DNA from 3 places in the Vibrio coralliirubri genome. Region 2 is predicted to be linked to each of the others. Evidence: predicted binding sites of a transcription regulator. Region 2 holds the regulator's gene; each other region holds the start of a gene.
What was found. Region 2 encodes MetJ, which represses methionine synthesis genes. Its sites were predicted from a motif close to TTAGACNTNTANANGTCTAA; they were not measured.
Positions count from the first base shown of each region.

Region 1: a site for MetJ is predicted at 4,023-4,042, ahead of metK (methionine adenosyltransferase). Genes of this name have one in related genera too.
Region 3: a site for MetJ is predicted at 3,402-3,421, ahead of metN (methionine ABC transporter ATP-binding protein MetN). Genes of this name have one in related genera too.

Region 1 covers NZ_AP025470.1:449,421-459,489, forward strand. The annotation lists gene rsmE (16S rRNA (uracil(1498)-N(3))-methyltransferase) at 1-48, opposite strand, end outside; gene OCV20_RS02305 (endonuclease) at 202-933, opposite strand; gene OCV20_RS02310 (SprT family zinc-dependent metalloprotease) at 1,030-1,530, opposite strand; gene OCV20_RS02315 (DUF2189 domain-containing protein) at 1,611-2,408, opposite strand; gene metK (methionine adenosyltransferase) at 2,777-3,931, opposite strand; gene tkt (transketolase) at 4,289-6,283, shown strand; gene epd (erythrose-4-phosphate dehydrogenase) at 6,498-7,547, shown strand; gene OCV20_RS02335 (phosphoglycerate kinase) at 7,714-8,877, shown strand; gene fbaA (class II fructose-bisphosphate aldolase) at 9,033-10,069, shown strand, end outside.
Region 2 covers NZ_AP025470.1:241,955-252,023, forward strand. The annotation lists gene cytR (DNA-binding transcriptional regulator CytR) at 72-1,076, opposite strand; gene priA (primosomal protein N') at 1,317-3,518, opposite strand; gene rpmE (50S ribosomal protein L31) at 3,851-4,069, shown strand; gene OCV20_RS01125 (malic enzyme-like NAD(P)-binding protein) at 4,403-5,692, shown strand; gene metJ (met regulon transcriptional regulator MetJ) at 5,858-6,178, opposite strand; gene OCV20_RS01135 (O-succinylhomoserine (thiol)-lyase) at 6,387-7,568, shown strand; gene OCV20_RS01140 (bifunctional aspartate kinase/homoserine dehydrogenase II) at 7,571-9,982, shown strand.
Region 3 covers NZ_AP025470.1:755,439-765,507, reverse strand. The annotation lists gene treB (PTS trehalose transporter subunit IIBC) at 1-1,031, opposite strand, end outside; gene treR (trehalose operon repressor TreR) at 1,236-2,180, opposite strand; gene OCV20_RS03695 (MliC family protein) at 2,272-2,613, opposite strand; gene gmhB (D-glycero-beta-D-manno-heptose 1,7-bisphosphate 7-phosphatase) at 2,726-3,310, opposite strand; gene metN (methionine ABC transporter ATP-binding protein MetN) at 3,518-4,552, shown strand; gene OCV20_RS03680 (methionine ABC transporter permease) at 4,542-5,225, shown strand; gene OCV20_RS03675 (MetQ/NlpA family lipoprotein) at 5,292-6,101, shown strand; gene OCV20_RS03670 (carbohydrate porin) at 6,193-7,398, opposite strand; gene OCV20_RS03665 (Zn-ribbon-containing protein) at 7,801-8,577, opposite strand; gene syd (SecY-interacting protein) at 8,582-9,127, opposite strand; gene queF (NADPH-dependent 7-cyano-7-deazaguanine reductase QueF) at 9,259-10,069, shown strand, end outside.

The sequences.
Region 1 (10,069 bases), 210 kb from region 2:
ACCTAACTGATGAATGCGTTCTGGGTGATGGATACGAGGGATTCTCATGCTGGTAAACCTATAAATATGTTCATTTGGGTATTTTGTCTCTGCCTAACATGGATGCTTTTAGTTGAAAAAACAAGGGTAGAGCAAGAGTTTCAGGGGCAATTCTGAAACTCTTGTTTGAGATAGTTAGGAATGTTGATTGTACGAGCGACGTTATTTACAAGCAGGGTAAACAAATGGGTTGTGATTACCTTGGATGGCATAGATTCGCTCATCACGAGTACATTCCCACTTGTCGACAGGAAATTGCTTGTTCCATGCCATCATCAGGTTGGTTTGTTGCTTAGATAGCTTGAAACCATACTCTTGGCTCATGTAAAGGTAAGTACGCGCGATAGAGCCTTTTGCTCTGTCTGGCGGCATAACTTTACGCTGCTTGAAGTTGACCTGCATTTCACACTGACCATAGCTCACACCATCCATGCCATTCCATTGACTGAAATTGTAGTTGGAGCGATCACCGTTAACCTCGCCAATGGCCGGAGTTAGGTTATGAAGATCGGCTTCCATGGATTTGAACACTTTGTCATTGCGAGTGCAGTTCTTGCGCCCACCATCTTGCCAGCACTGACGCTGGTGGCCAAATTGCCAAGCTGGAACCACATGTTCCCACTCAATTCGACTCGCTCGCTTTTGTTGTTTTCGGACTTGATAACCACAGCCATCAAGGTCGGGAATGCCTTTCTTTTTGTCCTTCCATGTAATGTCACAGCCGCAATAAAATGAAGTCGGATGGTCGAGATAAATCTTCACCGCTTCTCTTTTTGCTTTGGAAAATGAGCTCGGTGGTGCGGCGAGAACGCTTTGGGTTACCAGTAGGCCAAATACTATTGTTAAGTAAAAAGACACAGGTAGGCCAAATGCTTTGAAGGTGAGTTTTTGCATAGAAAAAGACTGATAAAAGTATGATAAACATCAGTCTAGCACTCAAATGTTAGATCTCTCTATTAGATTTATTCTATCGAGTAAATCAACCTGTCACTAGCTTAGCTGAGTTCCCGTAAAAGCTAAGGTTTGCTGGCACAATTGGCAGCGGTAGGTCGATTGATTTCGAAGTACTTTGTTGTGTCGTCTGATTGATAATGGGTAGGTGGTGCACTCACATCGATATTCAAAGGTTTTCCCTTGAACTGAAGCGATTTCAAAGCCGTGAGTTGTTCTGGCTGGCACGTTGAATACTTTTTCCATCACGTATTTCCACTCGTTTCCGTGAGGCCTAACACGTCCGAAAACCTGATGCGTGATCAGGTGCGCGAGTTCATGCGGCACAACCTCGTTGATGAAGGCGTCTTCATTTTCAGCGAATAGTACGTGATTGAGCTTAATTTCGTTGAGCTGAAGGTAGGCCTTTCCCGCCGCTTTGCCTCTTAACTTGAAGGTGATAATTGGGTGAGGGAATTCACGAGAGAAATGTTGATTTGCGATAGCTAGGCACTCGGCCAATTTCTTATTTGCTCGATGTTGTTGCGGGGTGTAAGACAAACGTTGTTAACTCCAAATAAAAGGCCTCAGCGTTTAAGCTAAGGCCTCATCATAACATTGCTCGTTAATATGGCGATTATTTATAGATGGTGATTCTTCTTGATGATCTCGTGATAAGCATGCCATGTACCATAACCAAGTAGCGGCATAGTGACGATCATTCCGATGCCGTAGGTAGCAAACCCCACCAGAATACCAGCACAAATAATACTCGCCCATACCACCATCGCAGGGATGTTCGATTTCACGGCATTAAAGCTAGTGAAAATCGCACTCATCACATCAACGCGTCTCTCCATCATCAGTGGAATTGAAAATGCTGAGATGCTAAATATGAGGCTTGCGATAACAAAACCAATCACAGAGCCTGTGATTAAGAAGGGAGCGAACTCAGCTAACGGTGCGCCTTGCACTGAAGGGTAGAGCGCGTGCAATAACGCAGCGATACGCATCCAGAATATCATCGCAACCATCAATACAATCGCAAAGGCCCATTGGTGGGTGGAGTTGCGAGTAATGGCTTTCATCGAGTGCAGTAGGCTGGCGTTGTGGCCTTTTTCTCTTTCCCAAGCTGCGTCATACAAACCCAGAGCAAGAAACGGCCCTATCAGCATGTACACGATCAGGCTAGGCATTACGACCAAGTGTGTTCCTTGCCATTGGACAAGTTGAACAATGGCGATTGCCGCTCCCATAAAGCACAAACCGTAGAATGCGCTGATTAATGGCATTCTTACTAAGTCATGCAGAGCAAGCGATAACCAATGAAAGGGTGCGGAAATACTGATTTGGTTGCAAGGAATGGTGCGAGCGTAATCCTTATCGCTGACCTTGTGTTTTTTATCGTTCAGTTCGGATGGGTGCGCGGTACGAGGCATAGATCCCCCTAGTTAAATAACGTCCTAGTTATAATTCCATAAGGCTCATCGATGTGGCTTGTGTGAGAGTTATGGTGTTGAGCTAAATTGCTCTTTGTCATCCCAGTTTTTGTTCTAGCGTGCATTTAACGAGCGTTATCAGACTGAATTAATTTAAGTTAAATGTGAGCTTGATCGCTTAGGAGTTACCTTAACTATTGTCAGTAGTGTTAGAAAACACAAATTATCAGCGTTTTTTTATACTAAGTGGTTAACGGTAAAGAAGGGCGTTAGATAAGAGAATGGCGAGTGAAAGTTCGGTAAGTACATAAAAATAAAGCCCTTACTAAGAAGTAAGGGCTTTAAAGAAACAAATCGCAGTGGCTAAATTATTTTAGGCCAGCGAAGTCCGCAAGGATTGCTGCTTTGTCAGTAGCTTCCCAAGGGAACTCTTCACGACCGAAGTGGCCGTATGCAGCAGTCTGCTTGTAGATTGGCTGAAGAAGGTTCAGCATCTCTTGAAGACCGTATGGACGTAGGTCGAAGTTTTGACGAACTGCTTCGATGATGATTTCGTGAGCTACTTTTTCAGTACCAAACGTTTCAACCATGATAGATGTTGGATCAGCAACACCGATAGCGTAAGACAGTTGAATCTCACAACGGTCAGCCATGCCAGCAGCAACGATGTTTTTCGCAACGTAACGAGCCGCGTAAGCTGCAGAACGGTCAACTTTTGATGGATCTTTACCTGAGAATGCGCCGCCACCGTGACGAGCTGCGCCGCCGTAGGTATCAACGATGATCTTACGACCTGTTAGACCACAGTCACCCATTGGGCCACCGATTACGAAACGGCCTGTTGGGTTGATGAAGAAGTTAGTGTCTTTGTTGATCCACTCAGCAGGAAGTACTGGCTTGATGATCTCTTCCATTACTGCTTCACGTAGGTCAGGTGTTGTTACTGAATCGCAGTGTTGAGTCGAAAGAACAACAGCGTCGATACCAACGATCTTACCTTGGTCGTATTGGAACGTAACTTGAGATTTCGCATCTGGGCGAAGGAAGTCAAGTTTACCGCTCTTACGTACTTCAGCTTGCTTCTTAACAAGAAGGTGAGAGTAAGTAATTGGAGCTGGCATTAGGATAGGAGTTTCGTTAGTCGCGTAACCAAACATGATGCCTTGGTCGCCTGCGCCTTGCTCTTTAGGGTCTTCTTTATCAACACCTTGGTTGATGTCTGGAGACTGCTTACCAATTGTGTTTAGAACAGCACAAGAGTCAGCGTCAAAGCCCATATCAGAATGAACGTAACCAATTTCACGTACTGTTTCACGAGTGATTTCTTCGATATCAACCCATGCAGACGTTGTTACTTCACCGCCAACCATAACCATGCCGGTTTTAACGTAAGTCTCACAAGCAACACGTGCTTTTGGATCTTGTTCCAAGATGGCATCAAGAACAGCATCAGAGATTTGGTCTGCAATTTTATCTGGATGGCCTTCTGAAACAGATTCAGAAGTGAATAGGTGCTTAGCCATGAGAGCTCCACTTTTAGTTTTTGGTGTAAATAGTTTATGGCGTCGCAAGCTAGGAAGCGCCGCCATTAAATACAGTATATTTTGTAGGTGTTTCTACATCTAGACGGCTATTCTAAATTCCAGCGGTCGAATTACAAGCTCTTTTTTATGATATGTCATAACTAATCGTTTGCGTATCTATTGATATAAGCCACGGCCAAGTGATGTAAATGTTCGAAAATTGCGAAAAATGACCGTTAAAATGCCAGTAAAACGTTTGCAGTCGCAATAGTCGTTTGAGAGAATACCCGCGCTAATAAAAATGAAAATTTTAGCAATTATCTCTTTTTTAAATCGCTTATGTACTCAGGAGCAGACATGCCTTCTCGTAAAGATCTAGCCAATGCAATCCGCGCACTTAGCATGGACGGTGTTCAACAAGCAAATTCAGGCCACCCAGGCGCACCTATGGGTATGGCTGACATCGCTGAAGTTCTTTGGCGTGGCCACTTGAACCACAACCCAGCAAACCCAGAGTGGGCTGACCGCGACCGTTTTATCTTGTCTAACGGCCATGGTTCAATGTTGATTTACTCTCTGCTTCACCTTGCAGGTTACGAGCTTTCAATTGAAGACCTGAAAAACTTCCGTCAACTGCACTCTAAGACTCCAGGTCACCCAGAGTACGGTTACGCTCCTGGTATCGAGACAACGACTGGTCCTCTAGGTCAAGGCATCACGAACGCTGTTGGTATGGCAATGGCAGAGAAAGCGCTTGCTGCTCAGTTCAACAAAGAAGGCCACGACATTGTAGACCACTACACTTATGCATTCATGGGTGATGGCTGTCTGATGGAAGGTATCTCTCACGAAGCATGTTCGCTAGCAGGTACGCTTGGTCTTGGTAAGCTGGTTGCTTTCTGGGATGACAACGGTATCTCTATCGATGGTGAAGTTGAAGGTTGGTTCTCTGACGATACACCTAAGCGTTTTGAAGCTTACGGCTGGCATGTAATCCCAGCGGTGGATGGTCACGACTCTGACGCTATAAACGCAGCAATTGAAGCGGCTAAAGCGGACCCTCGCCCTACACTTATCTGTACTAAAACTATCATCGGTTTTGGTTCTCCAAACAAAGCAGGTACGCACGACTGTCACGGTGCTCCACTAGGCGCTGATGAAATCACAGCAACTAAAGCGGCACTGGGTTGGGAACACGGTCCTTTCGAAATCCCAGCGGATATTGCAGCTGAGTGGAATGCAAAAGAAGCAGGCGCAGCGAAAGAAGCAGCGTGGAATGCAAAGTTTGACGCATACGCAGCGGCTTACCCTGAGCTAGCAGCAGAATTCAAACGTCGTACTAACGGCGAACTTCCAGCTGAGTGGGAAGAGAAAGCAAACGCAATCATTGCTGATCTTCAAGCTAACCCAGCAAACATCGCTTCACGTAAAGCATCTCAAAACGCACTAGAAGCGTTTGGTCAAATGCTTCCAGAATTCATGGGTGGCTCTGCTGACCTTGCGCCTTCTAACCTAACTATGTGGTCTGGTTCTAAGTCTCTTGAAGCAACTGACTTCTCTGGTAACTACATCCACTACGGTGTACGTGAATTCGGTATGACGGCTATCATGAACGGTATCGCTCTGCACGGTGGTTTCGTACCATACGGCGCAACGTTCCTAATGTTCATGGAATACGCTCGTAACGCAATGCGTATGGCTGCTCTGATGAAAGTTCAGAACATCCAAGTTTACACGCACGACTCTATCGGCTTAGGCGAAGATGGTCCTACTCACCAACCGGTTGAGCAGATCGCATCTCTACGTCTGACTCCAAACATGAGCACATGGCGTCCATGTGACCAAGTTGAATCAGCAGTTGCTTGGAAACTGGCTATTGAGCGTAAAGATGGTCCTTCATCTTTAATCTTCTCTCGTCAAAACCTTGCACAACAAGATCGTAACGCTGAGCAAGTAGCTAATATCGCTAAGGGTGGTTACATCCTGAAAGATTGTGCTGGTAAGCCAGAACTAATCATCATTGCAACAGGTTCTGAAGTTGAGCTTGCTGTTGAAGCAGCTGCACAACTAACCGCTGAAGGCAAAGCAGTACGCGTAGTATCTATGCCTGCAACTGACGCGTTCGACAAGCAAGATGCGCAGTACCGTGAGTCTGTACTTCCATCTGACGTTACTGCTCGTATCGCAGTAGAAGCTGGCATCGCTGACTTCTGGTACAAGTACGTTGGTTTTGGTGGCAAAATCATTGGTATGACAACGTTCGGCGAATCTGCACCAGCAGGCGAGCTATTCAAGATGTTCGGTTTCACTACTGAAAACGTAGTAAACACCGCGAAAGAGCTTCTTGCTTAATCATTGATTGCTAGCTTAGTGCTAACAATGAAATGAATAAAAAAACCGAGCGCTGAGCTCGGTTTTTTGTCTCTGGGATTTGTTTTCTCCTAGACTCATCTCTATAAGCAACAGATCAATCTGTCATGAACAAGCTGAGTTATTCAAGTAATGCCTTTTGGGTAGGATTCAGTTATCATCTGTTGCACGAAATTTTGGTTAGATGTACGGAACTATGCTAAAAGTCGCGATAAATGGATTTGGACGAATAGGGCGCAATGTATTGCGCGCTGTCTATGAAAGTGGCAAAAGCCAACAAATCAAAGTAGTAGCGGTCAATGAGCTTGCTCAGCCTGACGCTATGGCTCACCTATTGCAGTACGACACCAGTCACGGCCGCTTCGGTAAGAAAATCTCTAACGATCAAGAGCACATCTATGTCCATCATGGCATTGGTGCTGAAGACAAGGGCGAGTTTGATACCATTCGTATCTTACATCTTGCTGATATTGATCTGTTGCCTTGGCGTGACCTTGAGGTGGATATTGTTCTCGACTGTACCGGTGTTTATGGTTGCCGAGATGACGGCCTCGCGCACATCGCTGCAGGGGCAAAAAAGGTACTGTTTTCTCACCCAGGTGCCAATGACCTCGATAACACCATTATCTATGGTGTGAATCACGATACCATCGAAGCGGACCACCGAATCGTTTCCAATGGTTCATGCACCACCAACTGTATTGTCCCTATCATTAAGGTTCTTGATGACGCCTTTGGCATTGAATCCGGTACGATTACGACTATTCACTCTTCAATGAATGATCAACAAGTTATCGATGCGTATCACAGCGATTTACGTCGTACTCGAGCAGCAAGCCAATCGATCATTCCTGTCGATACCAAGTTGCATAAAGGTATTGAAAGAATCTTCCCGAAATTTTCCAACAAATTTGAAGCTATATCTGTGCGTGTGCCGACGGTAAACGTAACAGCTATGGATTTAAGTGTCACAATTAATGCAAATGTGAAAGTTAATGACGTAAATCAAACCATTGTTAATGCATCCCAGTGTACATTACACAATATAGTTGACTATACTGAAGCGCCGCTCGTTTCCATCGACTTTAATCACGATCCCCATAGCGCAATCGTTGATGGTTCACAAACGCGAGTGAGCAACGGCCACTTAGTTAAAATGCTAGTGTGGTGTGATAATGAATGGGGCTTTGCGAACCGAATGCTGGATACGGTTCTTGCAATGCAAGCTTCTGAAGGCAAGAAGTAAGACCTAGAAGCAAATGTGCGGATTATTTATTTTTTAGCTTGAAATAAATACTAAGAGTCCACATATTATTAGTAGTGAAAGAATTACCAGTTGAATAATTTATAGGCTTAGCAGGGTTGCTGAGTTTCCAAAACTTTATATTTATTTAAATTTGAGAGGACAAATCATGTCTGTGATCAAGATGACTGACCTGGAACTTGCAGGTAAACGCGTATTTATCCGTGCTGACCTAAACGTACCAGTAAAAGACGGTAAAGTAACTTCAGATGCACGTATCCTTGCATCTCTACCAACTATCAAACTTTGCCTAGAAGCTGGCGCAAAGGTAATGGTTACTTCTCACCTTGGTCGTCCTACTGAAGGCGAATACAACGAAGAGTTCTCTCTAGCTCCTGTAGTTAACTACCTAAACGACGCACTAGACTGCGAAGTTAAACTAGCTAAAGATTACGTAAACGGCCTAGAGCTAAACGCTGGTGAACTAGTTGTTCTTGAAAACGTTCGCTTTAACAAAGGCGAGAAGAAGAACGAAGAAGCACTTTCTAAGCAATACGCTGCACTATGTGACATCTTCGTAATGGATGCATTCGGTACAGCTCACCGTGCTCAAGCTTCTACACACGGCGTTGGTACTTACGCTCCTGTAGCATGTGCTGGCCCTCTTCTAGCTGCTGAGCTTGAAGCGCTTGGTAAAGCAATGGACAACCCAGCTCGCCCACTAGTGGCTATCGTTGGTGGTTCTAAAGTTTCTACTAAACTAACCGTTCTAGAATCTCTTTCTAAAATTGCTGACCAGCTTGTTGTTGGTGGTGGTATCGCGAACACATTCATCGCTGCTGAAGGCCACAACGTAGGTAAGTCTCTATACGAAGCTGACCTAGTTGAAACGGCTCAAAAGCTAATGAAAGAGTGTGCTATCCCAGTAGCAACTGACGTTGCATGTGCTAAAGCATTCGACGAAAACGCAGAAGCTGAAATCAAGCACGTTTCTGAAGTTCAAGACGACGACATGATCTTCGACCTTGGTCCAGATTCAACTGCGGCACTAGCTGAAATCATCGGCAACGCTAAAACAATCCTTTGGAACGGCCCTGTAGGCGTATTCGAATTCAAGAACTTCGAAGCGGGTACAGCGGGTATCTCTAAAGCAATCGCTGAGTCTGCAGGTTTCTCTGTAGCAGGTGGTGGTGACACGCTAGCAGCTATCGACAAGTTCGGTATCAAAGCTGACGTTTCTTACATCTCTACTGGCGGTGGCGCTTTCCTTGAATTCGTTGAAGGTAAAGTACTTCCTGCAGTAGCAATGCTTGAAGAGCGTGCTAAAGCATAATTGATTTAGAAAGGCGAGATGTGAATCTCGCCTTTTAACGTTTGCTGCATATCACACTTTTTTGCTAGAATGGCATAAGTTGTGAGCAAACGATTGCAAGTTTTTAAACTTAAGTTTTTTAATCTTAAAACGATAGAATAAATAGGACTATTTCCATGTCTAAGATCTTCGATTTTGTAAAACCTGGTGTGATTTCTGGCGATGACGTACAGAAAGTATTTGAAGTAGCAAAAGAAAACAAATTTGCTCTTCCTGCTGTAAACGTTGTTGGTACTGACTCTGTAAACGCAGTACTAGAAGCAGCTGCTAAAGTTAAAGCTCCAGTAGTTGTTCAGTTCTCTAACGGCGGCGCTGCATTCTTCGCAGGTAAAGGCGTTAAACTTGAAGGTCAAGGCGCACAAGTTCTTGGCGCTGTAGCTGGTGCAAAATACGTACACGCTGTAGCTGAAGCTTACGGTGTTCCAGTTATCCTGCACACTGACCACGCTGCTAAGAAACTTCTTCCATGGATCGACGGTCTACTAGACGCTGGTGAAGAGTTCTTCGCACAAACTGGTAAGCCTCTATTCTCTTCTCACATGCTAGACCTTTCTGAAGAGTCTCTAGAAGAGAACATCGAAACATGTGCTAAGTACCTAGAGCGCATGGCTAAAATGAACATGACAATCGAGATCGAACTTGGTTGTACTGGTGGTGAAGAAGACGGCGTTGATAACTCTGATATGGACGCATCTGAGCTTTACACTTCTCCAGAAGACGTAGCATACGCTTACGAGAAACTAATGGCTGTTAGCCCACGTTTCACTATCGCTGCATCTTTCGGTAACGTACACGGTGTTTACCAAGCTGGTAACGTTGTACTTACTCCAACTATCCTGCGTGATTCTCAAGCATACTGTGCAGAGAAGTTCGGTATCGCACCTAACGCTCTAAACTTCGTATTCCACGGTGGTTCTGGTTCTTCTGAAGCAGAAATCCAAGAGTCTATCGGCTACGGTGTTATCAAAATGAACATCGATACTGATACACAGTGGGCAACTTGGGACGGTATCCGTCAGTACTCTGCTGACAACTTCGATTTCCTACAAGGTCAAATCGGCAACCCAACTGGCGAAGCTGCTCCAAACAAGAAGTACTACGATCCACGCGTATGGCTACGTGCTGGTCAAGCTTCAATGGTTGCTCGTCTAGA
Region 2 (10,069 bases):
GAGGATAATAGTGCAGAAATGGAAGCGGCACATCAAAATGTGCCGCAGATTTGTAAGGGTATTTCTGAGGGTTACATTCGAGGTGGCGCTGTACTGCCTCGAACCACTAATTTAGCTTCAAGCAGACGCGAACCTGCTTGCACATCGTTGCCCTTCAATAGATCAAGCATCATCAACATCGCTTGGCGTCCAATCTCATAACGAGGCTGAGAAATAGTGGTTAGCGGTGGATCGCAGTATTGTGCGAATTGGATGTCATCGAAGCCGACAATCGATAGATCTTGAGGAACGCGCAAGCCCAGCTTCTTCGCTTCTTGAATCGCGCCAATTGCCATCGCATCGTTGTGACAGAAGATAGCCGTTGGTTGTTCAGGCAGTGCCAGTAATTGACGAACTGCTTGAGCGCCCGCTTCAAAGGTGAAGTCACCTACCGTACTGTAAGCTGGATTCATAGAGACTCCAGCGCGGCGCAGCGCTTGTTGGTAGCCTTGTTGACGGAACTTACACAGCGTTGCAGATACTGGGCCTGAGATTTGAGCGATGCGTTTATGACCTAACTGAGCTAGGTAGTTAACCGCTTCAAAGGCAGAGGTCAGGTTATCGATGTGTACCGTAGGCAGTTCAAGTTCAGGGGCAAACTCACACGCCATCACCATCGGCGGTAAATTCTTTTGTTCAGGTTTGCTGACATCAAACGGATGGTCCGTGCCCAGTAGCAACATGCCGTCAGCTTGTTTGGTGAAAACTAAGTTAACAAATGAAGACTCGCGCTTCTTTTGCTGGCCGCTATCACCCAGTAGAACAAGGTAATCATTTTCTACTGCGGCATCTTCGATACCACGAATGATCTCGGCGAAATAAGGGTCACAGATATCAGGAACAATAGTGATGATGGTTTTTGATTCGTTGCGACGTAAGTTTCTAGCTAATGTATTGGGTGAGTATCCAGCTTCAAGTACTGCTGTTTCCACTCGTTTGCGAGTTGAAACTGAGACTTTCTCAGGGTTCATCAATGCACGTGATACCGTGGCTGTTGAGACGCCTGCTAGCTGGGCAACATCCTTCATTGTCGCCATAAATTAAACCCTCTTTTAAGTTCCTTTGTCGCCTAAGTATCTAAGGCGTGAATAATAAATGTAATCGAATAGATATTATGAAAGTGTTGCTAACACTTTTTTTATTGCAATATTTTATTCGTTTAATCCGTGTAAAGTTACGGCTAGATTAACAAAAATCACATGACTAGTGTGAAGTTGCTCACGAGAAATATGAAATATTTGTGAACAAACTTATCATTAGTTTTAACCCAAGTGGGTTTAGCTCAAATCTTGCGGTTCAATATCGAGTGACCAGCGAACTTTTTTCGCAGCAGGTAACATATTGATGGCCGGCTTGGCACTCATTAATAGCTTCTGCATTAACGAGCGCGTCTGAGTTTGTAAGATTAACTGCCAGCGCGATTTGCCCGCTCGTTTTGCTAACGGAGCCGGGGTTGGCCCTAACACCATGCAATATTGGTCAAACAGTGGATGTGATTCCAATGTGTGGCGAACCTGACGCAAGAACTCTTCCACCAAGCGAGTGTCATTGGCTTCTGCTCTAAACAGCGTCATAAAGGTATAGGGCGGTAACATTGCCTGCTTACGCTCTGCCAGTGCCGTCTGAGCAAAGTGGTTGTAGTCTTTGTGTAGCAAGGCTTGCAGTAACCCATGTTCTGGATGGTGAGTCTGTAAGATCACCTCACCGGGCTTGCTTGCTCGTCCTGCGCGCCCCGCTACTTGGATGAATAGCTGGGCAAGACGTTCAGACGCTCGGAAGTCACTGCTATATAAAGAGCCATCCACATCCAATAACGCCACAAGTGTCACGTCAGGGAAATGGTGACCCTTAGCAAGCATCTGCGTGCCGATAAGAATTTGGTATTCACCTTTACGAATCGACTCTAGTGCGCTTTCTAAGCTGCCTTTACGGCGGGTGCTGTCGCGGTCAATACGAATGGTTTTGTATTCAGGGAATAGTTGGCCAAGCTGAGCTTCTAACTGCTCGGTACCGACACCTACTGTCACTAAGTTCGCAGACCCACAACCTTGGCAATTGTGCACGATATGCTGCTGAGAACCACAGTGGTGGCAGCGCATCTCATTACTGTATTGGTGATAAGTATAGTAAGCATCACAACGTTTACACTCGGCAGTCCAACCACAATCGTGACACATCAATGCGGGAGAAAACCCTCGGCGATTGAGGAACAGCATCACTTGGTTGCCTGCTTTGAGGTGTCTTTGCATCTCTGCAATTAACGACGCAGACAAACCACTTTCTAGATATTCACCTTTAACATCCAACACCTTATTGGTGGTCGGCAGTGCGACACCCGCACGTGAAGTGAGGGTGAGATAACTGTATTTACCGATCTGAGCGTTGTGCAGTGTTTCAAAGGCCGGAGTCGCCGAGCCTAACACTACTGGAATCTGCGCTTTATGAGCACGCATGATCGCCACATCACGAGCGTGGTAGCGCAGGCTATCTTGTTGTTTATAAGACGCGTCGTGCTCTTCATCGACAATGATAATGCCTAGGTCAGCAAATGGCGTGAACAGAGCCGAACGGGTACCAATCACGATGCCCGCTATTTTATCGCGCGCCGATAACCAAGCATTCAGTCGCTCAGAATCGTTTAAACCTGAGTGGATAACCTCAACAGGCACATTAAAGCGTCGCTTAAAGCGGTTAATCGTTTGAGGGGTGAGGCCAATCTCGGGCACAAGCACTAACGCTTGTTTACCTTGGTCGAGAATCGGCTTAATCATATTCAGGTAAACCTCGGTCTTACCTGAGCCAGTGACCCCCTCTAACAGGAAACAACCAAAGTCGGTTTGGCTATTTACGGTCGCAATCGCGATGGCTTGTTCTGCATTGAGCTTAGGTTTGTCTTGGTCGTTCTCAAGTTCAACCGGCCACGGTTGGCGTTTCGGCTTTTTCTCTAACGATTCAATCCAGCCTTTCTCTTCAAGCGTCTTGAGTACGGCACTGCCTACATCTTCATCAATGAACTCTTGATGAGGAACCGGGCCGTGCTCAAGCATGTGCATCACTTTTGCTTGCTTGACCGCGCGACCAAAACCTTGCATCAGTTGGTCTTTGCCTGATGGTGTTAACTGCCACTCAACCAGCGTCGCGAAGTCGGCGGCTTTGCCTTTTCTTAGGGCGCTCGGAAGGGCGTTAGCAAAGGTTTCGCCAAGCGGGTACTGATAAAACTGACTGCACCACATTAACAGTGAATAGACAGATTCCGGCCAAACAGGTTGATTATCTAACAAGGCTTTAATCGGTTTGAGCTTGTCTAGCTCGAATTCAGATTCGTTAACCAGAGCCGTGACAATACCGGTTAAGGTTTGTCGTCCAAAAGGCACAGAGACTCGTCCACCAATAATCGGAAATAGGTGGCTTGGAATCTTGTAATCGAACTGCTTGTCGAGTGGAACAGGCAGTGCCACGCGGGCAATCATTGGACGCATAAAGGGACGGCTTTATCTGAGTTGACGAGAGCGAACAGTCTAAAGGATAAGGCGGTTAAATTCGAGAAGCAGTTTGGATGAAGGCGGCGAGTTAGCGTATACCGACAACGACAGCCCGAAATCTCAGGCCGATAAAGGAAATAAAGAGAGAATTGGTGAAAAATGTATCAAATCGGTTGATCCTGCCTTATAGATTCATTACTATACTGCGCCTTAAAGGTATGGCTTCATCACTCTTTTGTGTCGATGCGGTGTCTTTATTTCTTTTTTTAAACTACGTGTGGTGTGCGGCTTAGAATCGTATAGCGACACGGCCTACTTGAGGTTATCCCATGAAAGCTGGAATCCACCCAGAATACAAAGCAGTTACTGCAACTTGTTCTTGCGGCAACACATTTGAGTTCAACTCAACGCTAGCAAAAGAATCAATCCACCTAGACGTATGTGACAAATGTCACCCGTTCTACACTGGTAAGCAACGTATCGTAGATACTGGCGGCCGTGTTGATCGCTTCAACAAGCGTTTCGGTGCTCTTTCTAGCAAGAAGTAATTCTCGCTATTTAGACATGAAAAAGGACACTTCGGTGTCCTTTTTTGTTGCCTGCAATTTGAGAAAGCACTGACTTTCATTCAAGCTTCAATCCCGCCTCACGATAAGTTGCCTACCTTTCTATTGCAGGGCAATTCCTTGCGTATCTCTCTGCACCAAAATTCAGCTCGAAAGTTCAACAAGCGATAGTAATTTCAACTGCTCACTGGTCTTATTAGTAGTGAAATCTCGTTTTTTAATGAGACAGAGGCTCCAACCACCTAGGAACTTTGAAGTACATCCATTAACATGAACAAGATCCCCCAAATAATAATATCCTAGGAACCTACACCTATGTCTGAAGACAGCAGCCAAGCTCAATCCTCTCAAGAATTATCACCTCAAGAACAATTCCGTCAGCAAGCTCTTGATTACCATGAGTTCCCAATTCCAGGCAAAATTGCCGTAGAACTGACGAAGCCTGCAAACTCTGCAGAAGACCTAGCACTTGCATACAGCCCAGGCGTGGCTGAGCCTGTTCGCGAGATCGCACAGAACGTTGATAACGTTTATAAGTACACAGGTAAAGGCAACATGGTTGCAGTTATCTCTAACGGTACAGCGATTCTTGGCCTAGGTAATCTTGGCCCTATTGCTTCTAAACCTGTTATGGAAGGTAAAGCGCTCCTGTTTAAGCGTTTTGCTGGTTTAGATTCTATCGATATTGAAGTAAAACACCGCACAATCGATGAGTTCGTTGATACGGTTGCGAATATCGCAGATACATTCGGCGGTATTAACCTAGAAGACATCAAAGCACCAGACTGTTTTGAGATTGAACGTCGCCTGATTGAACGTTGTGATGTTCCGGTATTCCACGATGACCAACACGGTACAGCGATTGTAACGGCAGCGGGTATGCTGAATGCGATCGAACTTCAAGGTAAGAAACTTGAAGAGTGTAAGATCGTTTGTTTAGGTGCTGGCGCAGCAGCGGTTGCTTGTATGGAGCTACTGATTAAGTGTGGCGCTCAGCGTGAAAAAATCTACATGCTTGACCGTAAAGGTGTGATCCACACTCGTCGTGATGACCTAAACGAATACAAAGAGCTGTTCGCAAATAACACTGACAAGCGCACGCTTGAAGATGTTATCGAAGGCGCTGACCTGTTCTTGGGTGTATCGGGTCCTAACCTACTGCCTGCTGAAGCACTAACGCTGATGGCTGATAAGCCAGTTGTGTTTGCATGTTCAAACCCAGATCCAGAGATCAAGCCTGAGCTTGCACACGAAGTTCGTTCTGACCTAATCATGGGTACAGGCCGCAGTGATTACCCTAACCAAGTAAACAACGTACTTTGTTTCCCATTCATTTTCCGTGGTGCACTAGACGTGCGTGCGAGCGAAATCAATGACGAAATGAAGCTGGCGGCGGTTAAAGCGATTCGTGAACTAGCGAAAGAAGAAGTTCCAGCTGAAGTACTAGCAGCTGCGGGCGAGACTGCACTGGAGTTCGGTAAGGGTTACATCATTCCTAAGCCAATGGATCCACGTCTACTTCCACGCGTAGCACGAGCAGTTGCGGAAGCGGCTGTTGAATCTGGCGTAGCTCGTATCGAGATGCCTGCTAACTATATGGCTTAATAGCTGTTGCTCTATTGAGCGAAAAAGAATAATAAAAAACCGACTCATAGGAGTCGGTTTTTTTATGTCTATCATTCACAGCGTAGTCATAAAAACGCAATGCGTGATGTGATAAACAGGGTCAGCTATAACGAATCAATAATGAAGGCAGTGACTGAATTGTTTTTATTCTTCGTCAAACGCTTCGAACTCGATACCCATTTCTGTCATCAGTTTTTTCACTTCAGCAGGGATATCGTCAGGACGATCTTTACGAAGGTCTTCATCCGTTGGTAGTGGTTGGCCTGTGTACGCATGTAGAAAGGCTTCGCACAGTAGCTCACTGTTTGTTGCATGGCGTAGGTTATTAATCTGGCGGCGAGTACGCTCGTCAGTAAGAACCTTTAACACTTTTAGAGGGATAGAAACTGTAATTTTCTTTACTTGTTCGCTTTTCTTTCCATGCTCAGCATATGGGCTTATGTATTCACCATTCCAGTCGGCCATTGCGTACCTTCATCACTTTAGTTGTTAGAATAAATTAATAGTGGTGATTTTAGCGGGATTTACTGCCATAAGCAAAGACATATAGACGTCTAGAAGTGTTGACGTCTCACGTTTATGAAAGTAAAGTGAATAACATATATCTAACACAGCCGCAAAATGCCGACAAGCCGCTGTGATTCTCAGACGCAAAACTTGTAAGGAAGCACCTATGAGCAGCCGGAAGCCAGCAACAATCGCAGTACGTACTGGTATCGAGTCAGACACGCAACACCATGCCGTTGTCCCACCCATTTATCTTTCGACTAACTATGGGTTTCCCGCTTTTGGTGAAGTGCCAAAGTACGATTACACCCGTTCTGGTAACCCAAATCGTGGTTTATTAGAAACGGCACTGTTTGAGCTTGAATCAGGCAAAGGCGCGGTTGTGACTAACTGCGGTACTTCGGCGCTTAACTTATGGGTTTCGGCTTTCTTAGGCGGCGATGATCTTATTATTGCACCGCACGACTGCTACGGCGGTACTTACCGTCTGTTTAACACTCGCTCGCTAAAAGGTGACTTCAAAGTTCTGTTCGTTGATCAATCGGATCAAGCGGCACTGGATGCAGCGATCGCGCTTAAGCCAAAATTGATCTTAATTGAAACCCCATCGAATCCACTGGTTCGTGTGGTTGATATTGCAGAAACTTGCCGCAAAGCGAAAGAGGTTGGTGCTCTGGTTGCTGTCGACAACACGTTTTTGACGCCTGTGTTCCAAAAGCCTTTAGAGCTGGGTGCTGATTTTGTTATCCACTCTACAACCAAGTACATCAACGGACACTCAGATGTGATTGGTGGCGTTGTGGTTACTAAGACAGAAGAGCACGCTGAAGAGCTAGCATGGTGGGGCAACTGTATTGGTGCGACCGGCACACCATTTGATAGCTACATGACTTTACGTGGTATTCGTACGCTAGGTGCGCGTATGCGAGTTCACGAAGAAAGCTCGCGTGAGATTCTAGCGTCTCTGCAGCAACAAGATCTCGTTGGCACTATTTATCACCCAAGCCTTCCTGAACATCCGGGTCATGATATCGCGAAGAAACAGCAATCGGGCTTTGGCTCAATGCTCAGCTTTGAGTTTGCGGGCTCATTCGAGGCGCTTAAATACTTTGTTGATAAGTTAGAGCTATTCTCCTTGGCAGAATCATTGGGCGGTGTTGAAAGCCTGATTTGTCACCCTGCGTCGATGACTCACCGTGCGATGGGTGAAGAAGCATTAGCAGAAGCGGGTGTTTCTCAGCAACTACTGCGTCTATCTGTTGGCCTTGAAGATGCAGAAGACCTAATCGATGACCTCAAGCAAGCGTTTGAAAGAACACAGCGCTTTATCGCTGAAGGGGAGGGTTAATAATGGCAACCTTTCGCCAGCTACATAAATTTGGTGGCAGCAGTTTAGCAAACCCTGAATGTTACCAACGCGTGGTCAACATTCTTAGAGAATACTCATCAGCATCTGATTTGGTGGTGGTATCGGCAGCAGGCAAAACAACCAACCGCTTAATTGAGTTCGTTGAAGCGCTCGACAAAGATGGTCGTATTGCCCATGAATGCCTACAAGCACTTCGTCAGTTCCAGCTTGATCTGATTGAAGCACTGCTTGAGGGTGAGTCTGCAGCGCAACTAACGGGCACCATTCAACAAGAATTTACCGCTTTGGGTGAGCTAACGGCTCCCTTGAGCGAAGCACAAAAAGCAAAAGTGCTTGGACATGGTGAGGTTTGGTCTTCACGTCTACTCGCTGCTTTGTTGTGTCAGCATGATTTACAAGCCGTTGCTCAAGATGCGCGTGCCTTTTTACGTGCAGAAGTGGGCGCTCAGCCTGAAGTCGACCGCGCACGTTCTTACCCTCTGATTAAAGAAGCTCTGGCGCAGCATGCACATTGCCGCGTGGTGATTACTGGCTTTATGGCTCAGAACTGCGAGGGTGAAACGGTATTGCTTGGCCGTAACGGTTCGGATTACTCAGCGACCGTGATTGGTGCTTTGGCTGAAGTTGAACGCGTGACGATTTGGAGTGATGTGGCGGGCGTTTACAGCGCTGACCCTCGTTTGGTTTCGGATGCGTGTCTACTGCCTCTACTTCGCCTTGATGAAGCCAGTGAATTGGCTCGTCTTGCCGCTCCAGTGCTTCATAGCCGAACGCTACAGCCTGTGGCTCAAAGTGCTATGGATCTCAGCTTACGCTGCAGCTACCAGCCGGAGGCGGGCTCTACACAGATAGAGCGTGTACTGGCATCGGGTCGTGGCGCAAAAATCATTACCTCTCTGGATGAAGTGCTTATCGTGCAGCTGACCTTTGGTCACGGCCATGATTTCGACCGTCTAGAGAGTGAAGTGCTTGAAGGGCTTAAGCGCGCTCAACTGGAGCCGCTTGCTTATGAGCTTGAACCGGATCAACACTGCTTGCGTCTTGCCTATACGGAAGAGATCGCTGGTGGTGCATTAGAATATCTCCAAGACCATGCGATTGAAGCGGAAATTAAGCTAAAAGAAGGTTTCTCTCTGATTGCTGCAGTGGGTGCGGGTGTGACTAAGAACCCGAACCATTGCTACGGCTTCTACCAGCAGCTTAAGAGCTCACCGGTTGAGTTCATCTCAGAAGCGAACTCAGGCTTAAGCTTGGTGGCTGTGATTCGTAAGAGTGAAACATCAAGCCTAGTGAAAGGTATTCACTCTCAACTGTTCCAAGCGCAGAAGCGTGTTGCGATTGCCTTGTGTGGTAAGGGCAACATTGGTTCAAGTTGGTTAAGTCTGTTTGCTGAACAAAAAGCGGAACTTGAAAAGCGTCGTGGAATGAACTTTGAATTGGTTGCCGTGGTTGATAGCCAAACCTATTGGTTCGATGACCAAGGTATTGATGCGACCTCAGTGAGCAAGCGCTTTGACGATGAAGCGATTGCCAACAATGGGAACGACTGGTTAGAGCGTTTGGGTTCTATTCAGGGTTACGATGAAGCTGTGGTACTCGATGTCACCGCAAGCCCTGTGCTTGCAGCAAAGTACCTGCAAATTGCACAACAAGGTATCCATCTGATCTCGGCTAACAAGGTGGCTGGTTCTGCATCGAGCGAGTATTACCATCAAGTACAAGATGCTTTCGCTAAGATCAGCCGTCATTGGTTGTACAACGCGACAGTAGGTGCAGGCTTACCGATTAACCATACAGTACGAGACCTTCGAGAAAGCGGCGATGACATTATTGCGTTGTCAGGTATTTTCTCTGGCACTCTGTCTTGGTTGTTCCAACAGTTTGATGGCACGGTACCATTCAGCGAGTTGGTTGACTTAGCGTGGCAACAAGGCCTGACTGAACCGGACCCGCGTGCTGACCTAGATGGCTCAGATGTCATGCGTAAGCTGGTGATTCTGGCGCGTGAATCCGGTTTGGATATCGAACCTGAAAACGTAAAAGTGGAATCGCTCGTACCTGCAGAGCTGCAAGAACTATCTGTGGATGACTTCTTCGACAAAGCTTCTGTACTGAGCGAAGAGTTGGCTGAGCGTTTAGAGAAAGCGCACTCTCAACAGAAAGTCTTACGTTACGTAGCGCGTTTGGAGAAGAACGGTAAGGCAACCGTAGGCGTTGAAGCACTGTCTAAAGAACATGCTCTGGCGAACTTGTTGCCTTGCGACAACATCTTTGCGATTGAGAGCAAATGGTACAAAGATAATCCATTGGTGATCCGAGGCCCAGGTGCAGGACGTGAAGTCACAGCTGGCGCAATTCAATCTGACTTAAACAGAATGTCGAGCCTGTTTTGATTTTCAGAACGATTGGTTTAATGCTCAGATCAATTGGTTTAGCGCGTAAATGGCATACTATTCACTAAGATAAATAAGGCTGAAAGC
Region 3 (10,069 bases), 510 kb from region 2:
ATCAAAGGCCAGATTGGTGTGCCGCCTAAGTCTTGCATCAGTTGCAGATCCACGGCGTTGGTTGTGTGGTGAATACCCGTGATAACCAAAGGTGCATAAAGGAAGCCAAATACCACTGAACCAAGAATCGCAAAGTCACCTGTCATTGCCGCTTTAGCTGCAAATGCCACACCATCGCCTAACATACGACCGAATGGGCCAATGAAAGCGTGCGCTAGAATCACAGACAAAATAATCGATACAAATGGCACAACCACTAGGTACAAGTAAGCTGGGACGATGCGCTTAAGATTGGTTTCAATGAACGCCAAAGCCACACCCGCTAACATTGCAGGGATCACCTGAGCCTGGTAACCGACCTTCTCAATCACGAACAGTCCAAAATCCCATACCTCAGGTACCGATTTACCTATCATGTATGCGTTCATCAGTTGTGGTGAAACTAAGGTCACACCGAGCGTGATACCCAAAATAGGGGTTCCGCCGAGTTTCTTAACCGTTGCCCAACACACCCCAACCGGTAGGAAGAAGAAAATAGCTTCGCCGATCAACCATAAGAAAGAGTGAACGGTTGCCCAGAATTGACTGATTTCAACGAGGGTTTTGCCGTCGAACATGCGAATGTCGCCAATCACATTACGGAAACCAAGAATCAAACCACCAGTAATGATGGCAGGCAGCAGTGGTACGAAAATTTCGGCTAAATGGGAGATACCACGTTCAAGGAAGTTCATGTTTTGACGAGCAGCCAGCTTCGCCTCATCTTTTGATGATGCCTCTTTACCTGTCTGTTCAATCAGAAGTGCGTACACTTCATCAACTTCAGTGCCAATCACAACTTGGAATTGGCCTGCGTTAGTAAAACAGCCTTTTACTAGCTTCAGTTTTTCGAGTTCAGCTTTGTTGGCCTGCTCTGTATCGTTCAATACAAAACGCAGTCGAGTCAGACAGTGGCTGACACTCGCAATGTTTTCTTTACCACCGACTAACTCGATAAGACGCGCAACGTCTTGCTTCGCTATCTTACTCATACTACCCCACCCTGGTTTCATTCAATTACTCATCTAAACCATGCAGCTATAACCGCTCAGATTTAGACTTATGGGAACATTCCCAATCTCGGTTATTATAATGCCCGCATGAATGATAAATTAAAATGGGAACAGTCCCATTAATTGAAAGAGATCACACTCTAATTTTAATCTAAGCAGTTCAATTTCGCTTAATTGAGTGGATTATAGAATAGGAGATTGGGTGTGATGAGAGATCTCTGAATTACCTAAAAGCTGAGAGATCAATAGGTTAGCAGCCAACTTACCTGCAGATTGGTAACCAGGATCAATGCTAAATACTCGCGGGAACAAGAAAGAGAGAAGATCATTGCCACCAACGCCCGTGACGACCACATCTTCACGCTGTAACTCTTGCAGACGTTTTATAACGCCAAGGGCCAGCGTGTCACTGGCACAAACGATCGCTTGAGTCTCGGGAGTTAAAACCTCATCCACCAGCTGATAAGCACTTTCATGGTGAAGCTGACCAGTACGATAGTTCGCAATCACTCCAGTGCTTTCGCACCAATCGAGATAAGCCTTAAGACGCAGCTCACCGGTTGATTTATCGCTAGGATCAACACCAATAAAGCCGACATCTGAGATCCCCTGATCCGATAAATGCGCCAACGCACTATTGATCACCTGCTGGTTATCATAGTTAATCGACGTCACGTTCTCGGTATCCAGAGCAATCACCACCGCTTTGTGCTCCCACGCTTCGATTGCAGGTATATCGCAGTCAGTAAAACCAAATACAATAATGCCATCAACGTTACGACGCTTTAGAACTTGCAGGTGCTCATTGGCTTTATCTCTATCAAGTTGGCTTTCCATGATCACGACATCGTAATCCGCTCGATACAACTCAGCCAGCATAGTGCTAACGGCTTTGTTTTCTGAGGGAGAGTCCAAACGAGAGATGATCACGCCGATGACTTTTTGGCTGCCACCGCGCATCGATTGCGCAGACTTTGAAGGCGTGTACCCAGATTCTTGAATTACTCTTTCCACCCTTTCACGGGTTTCAGGTTTCACTTTTGGATCATTGGTCAGAACGCGTGATACGGTTGACTTACCAACACCGGATAGCTTTGCAATATCAAGAATAGTGAGTTTTTTGCTCATAAAAAGTCTAACGTTAAAGGGGAGAGAAGAAAAAGTGAGGGTAGATTCCCTCACTTAACTGTTTGTAAATCCTAGCAGTTCTTACTATGACTTACTTTTGGCAATTTCGATAGACTACGCGACCAAGTTCTAGACGTGCATTGTCACCTTTGGTGCGCAAAGTGATGCTGTTAATCATCTCTGATGTGCCATCATCTAAGATGTATTTGGTTCCTGAGCCCGCTGGAACTTGAGTCAGGCGGTATTCATTATCAGGCAAGCGTAATACCGCTTTTTCATTATCAAGGTAAGACACATCAAACGAAACGTCAGACTCACATTGATAAGTCACGAATTGATCATCCGATGTTGCGCTATCAGTCTCAGGGGCTGCTGATTTAGAGCACCCAACCAATGCTACCGTACATAGAGATGCTACCAACATAGCTTTCATAATTCGTTCCTCATCTTTATATAGTCAACGACACTTAGCGTATTCACAGGTTCGAAAAAACCGAATATAAGTGCCTAATGATAGATCCATACCTTGGTGATAAATAAAACGTTTAGCCTTTTAAGAAAGCAGGTACGTCTTTAATGCTATCAAGTACCACGCTAGCCAACGCTTCACCTTTTTCAGTGATTGGTTTACCGGTTCTTACCAAGACTTTAGTACCAACACCTGCCGCTTCTGCAGCCATCATGTCTTCCGCTTTATCGCCGATCATGACCGAGTTAGCCATATCAATCTTCAGAAAGTCACGAGCAGAAATGAACATGCCTGGCTTTGGTTTACGACATTCACAATCTTGCTTGTAGTCTCCAATACCGTGTTCCGCGTGGTGCGGGCAGTAATAGATGCCATCAAGCTCAACGCCGTTATCGACAAAGTTCCAATCCATCCACTGCGTCAGAGAAAGAAAACGGTCTTCACTAAACATGCCGCGAGCAATACCAGATTGGTTGGTCACTAGCACCAATAAATAACCCATATCTTTAAACGCTTTCGCCGCTTCAAACACACCATCGATGTATTCAAAGTCATGCTCATCATGTACGTAGCCGTGATCAACGTTAATCACACCATCACGATCTAAAAAAACAGCAGGTTTAGACAAAATTTTGTTCTCTATCAACTCTCTATTAATCATTAATTATTACACGCTTTATTTGCTTCATCACTATCTATTTAGTTTTGCGTTCGTTAACGATTTGTTTCAAGCTTAACCATACAATCGACGTTTAGCCGTCTAGACGTAAAAATATCTATTGACTTAGATCATAGAACACCATAGCATCGTCTGTAAATCGAGCGAGCTATCGACATATTATTCTGTTCTACCTGCACGGGTTTCTCTATGATTAAAGTGAATCAAGTCAACAAGGTTTTTTATCAAGGCACTAAAGAAATCAATGCCTTAATTGATATCAACCTCCACATTCCTCAAGGTCAAATCTTTGGAGTCATCGGCTCTTCTGGTGCAGGCAAAAGTACCCTGATCCGTTGTGTAAATATGTTGGAAGCTCCAACCTCTGGTGAAGTGATTGTTGACGGTATCGACCTAACAAAACTCAGCAAATCAGAACTTAGCGAAGCGCGCCGTAACATCGGCATGATATTCCAGCACTTCAACCTGCTGTCTTCTCGTACTGTATTTAACAATGTAGCACTGCCTCTAGAACTTGCTGGTAAAGATAAAGCGAACATTGAAGCGAAAGTCAGCGAGTTACTTGAACTGGTTGGCCTTGCTGATAAGCGTGACACCTACCCGGCAAACCTAAGTGGTGGTCAAAAGCAGCGTGTAGCGATTGCTCGCGCACTGGCCTCTGACCCGAAAGTACTGCTATGTGATGAAGCCACCAGCGCATTGGATCCAGCGACAACGCAATCTATCCTTGAGCTGCTGCGTGAAATCAACCGCAAGCTGAACATCACTATCCTGCTTATTACTCATGAGATGGATGTAGTGAAAAGCATTTGTCATGAAGTTGCGATCATTGGCGGCGGTGAATTGGTAGAGAAAGGCACAGTCGGTGACATCTTTGCTCATCCGAAGACAGAGTTAGCACATCAGTTTATTCGCTCAACTTTGGATCTAACAATCCCTGAAGATTACCAAGCGCGTTTGCAAGAAACTCGCGTAAACAGCAGCTACCCGCTGGTGCGTCTTGAGTTTACTGGTGCAACGGTTGATGCTCCGCTGATGACGCAAATCGCACGTAAATTCAATATCGATGTCAGCATCTTAAGCTCTGACCTTGATTACGCCGGCGGCGTGAAGTTCGGCATGATGGTCGCTGAACTGTTCGGTAATGAAGCAGATGATAATGCTGCTATCCAATTCCTACGCGACAACAATGTAAAAGTAGAGGTGCTTGGTTATGTCCTTTAGTTTCAACGAGATTGCTGACTGGATCAGCCTTAACGGTAACCTTCTATTAGGCGCAACAGGCGAAACGCTTTACATGGTTGCTGTCGCAGGCATTGTTGGCTTCGCGGTCGGTATCCCATTAGGCGTGATTCTACACACAACTAAACGAGGTGGTCTGCTAGAGAACACCAAGGTAAATAAAATTCTCGGTGCGATTGTAAACGTGGGCCGTTCAGTACCTTTCTTAGTACTGATGGTTGCGATTATCCCACTGACTAAGATGCTGATTGGTACCTTCATCGGTACAACAGCAGCGATTGTTCCACTGACGATTGGCGCTATCCCATTCGTGGCTCGACTGATCGAAAGTGCACTACTTGAAGTACCAACAGGTCTAGTGGAAGCGGCTCAATCAATGGGCGCAACACCAACACAAATCATCAATAAGGTTCTGCTCCCAGAAGCACTACCGACTATCATCAACTCAGTAACGATTACGCTAGTGACTTTAGTGAGCTACTCAGCAATGGCCGGTACTGTGGGCGGTGGTGGCCTAGGTGATGTCGCGATTCGTTACGGATTCCACCGCTACGATGTGACCATCATGGCTGTAACAGTAGTGATGTTGATTGTGCTGGTACAAATTATTCAATCAATCGGTGATTCATTAGTTCGCCGCGTTGACCACAGATAAAGACTCGCGCATAAAGATTAGAGTCGTCTGAACCAAATTAAATAGATTTATTAAAAGGAGATTATTATGAAATTTAGCCTTAAAGGTTTACTAACTATCGCAGCAGCAGCTTCAGCGCTAGTTCTAGCAGGTTGTGGTGATAAAGAAGTGGATACTTCTAAAGTAAAAGTTGGCGTAATGGCAGGTGCAGAAGCTCAAGTTGCTGAAGTGGCAGCTAAAGTAGCGAAAGAGAAATACGGCCTAGATGTTGAGCTAGTAACGTTCACAGATTACGTAACACCAAACGCAGCTCTAGATGACGGTTCTATCGACATCAACGCATTCCAACACGCACCGTACCTAGATCAGCAAGTGGCTGACCGTGGCTACAAGCTAACTATCGCTGGTAACACGTTTGTTTACCCAATTGCAGGTTACTCTAAAGAAGTGAAATCGGTAGACGAAATCCAAGACGGTGCGCGTATTGCTGTACCAAACGACCCTACAAACCTAGGTCGCTCTCTACTTCTTCTTGAGCAACAAGGTCTTCTTGAACTTCGTGAAGGCGCTGGTCTTCTAGCTACAGTTCGCGACATCGTGGGTAACCCTAAGAACCTAACGATTGTTGAACTAGACGCAGCTCAACTGCCACGTTCTCTTGATGATGTTGCTCTATCTATCATCAACACAACTTACGCGAGCTCTATCAACCTGACTCCACAAAAAGATGGCGTATTCGTTGAAGACAAAGATTCTCCTTACGTAAACCTAATCGTTTCTCGTGAAGACAACCTAAACGCTGAGAATGTACAAAACTTCGTTAAAGCTTACCAAACTGAAGAAGTGTACAACGCAGCTTCTGACATCTTCCAAGGTGGCGTCGTTAAAGGTTGGTAATCAACTAAACAACAGCACTGTATAGATACCCGAAGGGGCTGACATAACGTCAGCCCCTTTTTATTGGTTAAGATTTACCAGAAAGTTCGACTTACCACCAAGCTTCCACTTGCATGCCAACGCTCATTTCACTGTTTTTACCTTCACCGAAGGCATTGTCGTTTTCAGCATCATTCAGGTAAGTGGCGAAGATACGGAACTCAGGACGAGACCAGAAACCCACTTGTGGAACCCAAGCCTGAGCGATTGTGAATTTACCACCTGCCCCATCTTTGTTATCAATCGTTTCTACAAAACCACCAATTTCAAGGATGGTACGCATGCGCTTATCCCACTTATAAAGCGGACGAATGACGGCACTGAAAGAGTCATCATCGCTATTATTAGCACCCACACCGGTTGACGCGGCATAACGCACAGTGTGGCCAAACTCAATATTCTCGCCAATCGCAAGCACGCCCCAGTTAATCAAACGGAAGCCATCGGCGTCGTTGTTGTTTGCATCTCGAACGATGCCTTTACCCGTACCAAAAGTCGTCATCTGCTCGGCATAACCGGAGTTAGCGACTTGTAGAATAGTTTTGTTGAAACCGCCTGATAGGTTTTGATTCAAGCTCGCGGTTAGCATTACGCTGTCATCCGCATCCACCGTTTGACCTTGTTTTTCATTGGCGAAGTTCATATCAATACCGACCTCAAGATCAGCATTGTTCCACAATGGAATGCCGGCATAACGTATATCAGCAATCATGGCTGTGGTTTCTTTGCCATCAAACACATCGCCAGTCACCGTGTCTTGAATCAAAGCCACCGATAATTTACCCGGCCCCATATTGATGTGTTCAACGCCGGCACCAATACCACTGACATCCCAGTAGTAATTATCAACGATGTGTACATCATGACGTTGGTAGTAACGCTCACCCGCCCAAATACCAATGTCCTTATCTTCAAAAAGCCCCACCGCTTGAACATTCAATTGCACCACATCCACGCTTTTATCCGCGGCATTCTCATCTTGGCCTTGCCAGTACGACAACATGGAATCAACTAAAAATGAAACGTCGTCCTCAGCATACACCTCTTTCTTAAAGCCAAACTCACCATACAGGTCATTTTCGTTGCCGAGTCGGCCAACTTTACTCACCTCCCACTTACTGTTTGAGCCGCCTTCATTACTCAGGCCAACGCCGCCGCGCATGTAGCCATTGAACTCCAATGGCGTGGTTTCATCAGCGTATAAATTAGGGGCAAGTAAAGCAGTAGAGAGTGCAGCAGCAATAGGTAACAGTTTCATCGTCCATTCCTTTCAGATCTAGAATCAGGTTATTATTTATAAATGGGAACATTCCCATGGGATCGATCCCATTTATATTGAGCAGAATATAAATTGAAAGAGAACTGATTGATTATTGTGATCAGGCTAACTATTGGGGTAACTAAAAGTTGATGGGTGTTGGATTATTTCAATGAATACATTGGCGCTACAGAAAGAGCTGAATATCACGTTCTGTGCGTATTTAAAGGGGAAAAGGGTAACGATAAGAGAGTAATAAAGATCGAGCTAAGACAGGTAACGAAGTCACGGCATCGGGGATGATACAAGGTACTAAGTGTTTAATATAAAGGGGAAAAATATCGAAGCATTAAATTAGTACTCCGATATCTAAAGGATGACGCTTAAATAACCACAAGAAGACTACTTCAGGTGATCCCAAGAGATGTTTGACACCAATCGGCAGTCATCACACTTGAAATAGAAAATATCATGGATAGGCGCATCTAGCAGCCATTCACCACCACATTGCGGGCATTTGCGCTCTTTTTCATCTTTCAGGCTGATCCCACCGACACGGTATAAGTAGTAGTAGGTTGGAACCTTAGTCAGATATTCAATGCGCCCTCTTAGACCCCAACCGCGTTTAAACAGCACACTCTTAGTGTCACTGATCTCGGTTAGCGTTGCATGTTCAGCGCGACAACCACCACCCATTTGTACTTCATCACAGGCTTGCCATTCGGTCTGCCATTTCAATACGGCTTTATGGTCGCCATTGAAGGTAGGTGGATTACGATACAAAGGGATTGGTAGCAAGCTATCGCCACTACGTAGCGGCGAACAGGTATGTACGAATGTCGTGTATAGCACCTGCCAGCTCGGCGTTTCATCTTCTGCCACTTCTTCTGAGTTCAGATCTCGACCTAGCAAACGCATTTTAGGCGCTAGCAGGCTCGCGTTAGACAAGCGATCAAAACACACTTTTACAAAGTCTGAGTGATTACGCGGGTGCAAGCTGTCTTGCTCCGGGCACACAACGCGAACATAGAATTCACCATCGCCCATCACGATTGGGAACTCACGACCTAACACTTGTCCGTTATAACGAAGTGCATCCATTAAGCCATTAACAGCCTTGTCGACAGCGCTTACCGTTGTGTTATCAAAACACTCAAATTGAAGTTCTAGTACGTACATCTATTTATACCGCTGGTTGTAGCTTTTCTAAAAATTCTGCCAATGTCTCGGCGAGTACATCACGATTTTTGGTACCTAAACGCTCCAAAATCACGTTACCCGTTAGGTTACAGATAGAGATAACATCCAGCTCTGCATCGGTCGCGGCAATGAAAACCGTTGGTTTTAGCTTCAAGCGACGCTGAGTTACTAGGTGACCCAAAATGTTTTCTTGTAGGCATTCGAAGTCTTCATCACTCCAAATCTGTAACAGAGTCAAATCGTTACCATCAAAAGTTGCATTCATATCTGCGCTGAATTGTGCGCCGTAGAAAGTCTTGATGTCTTCATGCAGAGTCAACTCAATACCGGTTTCAACGTTGGTGAAATCCGCGAATTGCTCACGTGGATAGTGCTTCCACAACACGGCATCGCCACTCTTTTCTTCTACGCATGGCGATACGATGTCCACCAACTCCTCATTACGAGGTAAGCTTTGGTGTTGCTGCTGCCACGCGTCAACGTATCGCTGACTGAAAGAAAGTAGTGCGTCTTGAGCACGTTGAGTCATGAAAATCTCCTAAACACAAAATAATAAATAGAATCCGAGCCCTTTCCGCGCCGATTAAGCGATGACTTAATGACAGGGTAAGGGGGATTCAGTAAAATCGACCCCATTCTAATCGAATTTGAAACGAAAGTATGAGCAAATATTCTGACGCAAAAGAGCTAGCGGGTTTAACCCTTGGCCAAAAAACTGAGTACTCTAACCAATACGATGCAAGTTTATTGCAACCAGTGCCTCGTAGCCTTAATCGCGATGATCTTGCGCTAAACGGCGAGCTGCCTTTTGTCGGTCATGATATTTGGACGATGTACGAGCTTTCGTGGCTAAACACCAATGGCCTGCCACAAGTGGCTGTCGGAGAAGTTTTCATCCCAGCAACCAGCCCTAATTTAATTGAATCAAAATCTTTCAAGCTGTACCTGAACAGCTACAACCAGACTCAATTTGAAAACTGGGATCAAGTAACCGAGCGCCTGACCCAAGATTTGTCGGCATGTGCAGGCGAAACGGTGATTGTGAATGTAAACTCAGTAACCGACTACACAAACCAACCTATCGTGACGATGGAAGGTGACTGTATCGATAACCAAGACATCCAAATCACTAGCTACGACTTTGAAGCGTCACTGCTTGAAGGCGCTGCTGGCGAACAAGACGTTGAAGAAACAGTGCATAGCCACCTGTTGAAGTCGAACTGTTTGATCACCAATCAACCGGATTGGGGCAGCGTTGAGATCGCATATTCTGGTAAGCAAATTGACCGTGAAGCTCTGCTACGTTATTTAGTTTCTTTCCGTGAGCACAATGAATTCCACGAACAATGTGTTGAGCGTATCTTCACTGATATCATGAAATACTGTGCACCTTCGAAGCTAACTGTGTTCGCACGTTACACGCGTCGTGGTGGTCTGGATATCAACCCATACCGTTCAACAGAGCAAGATA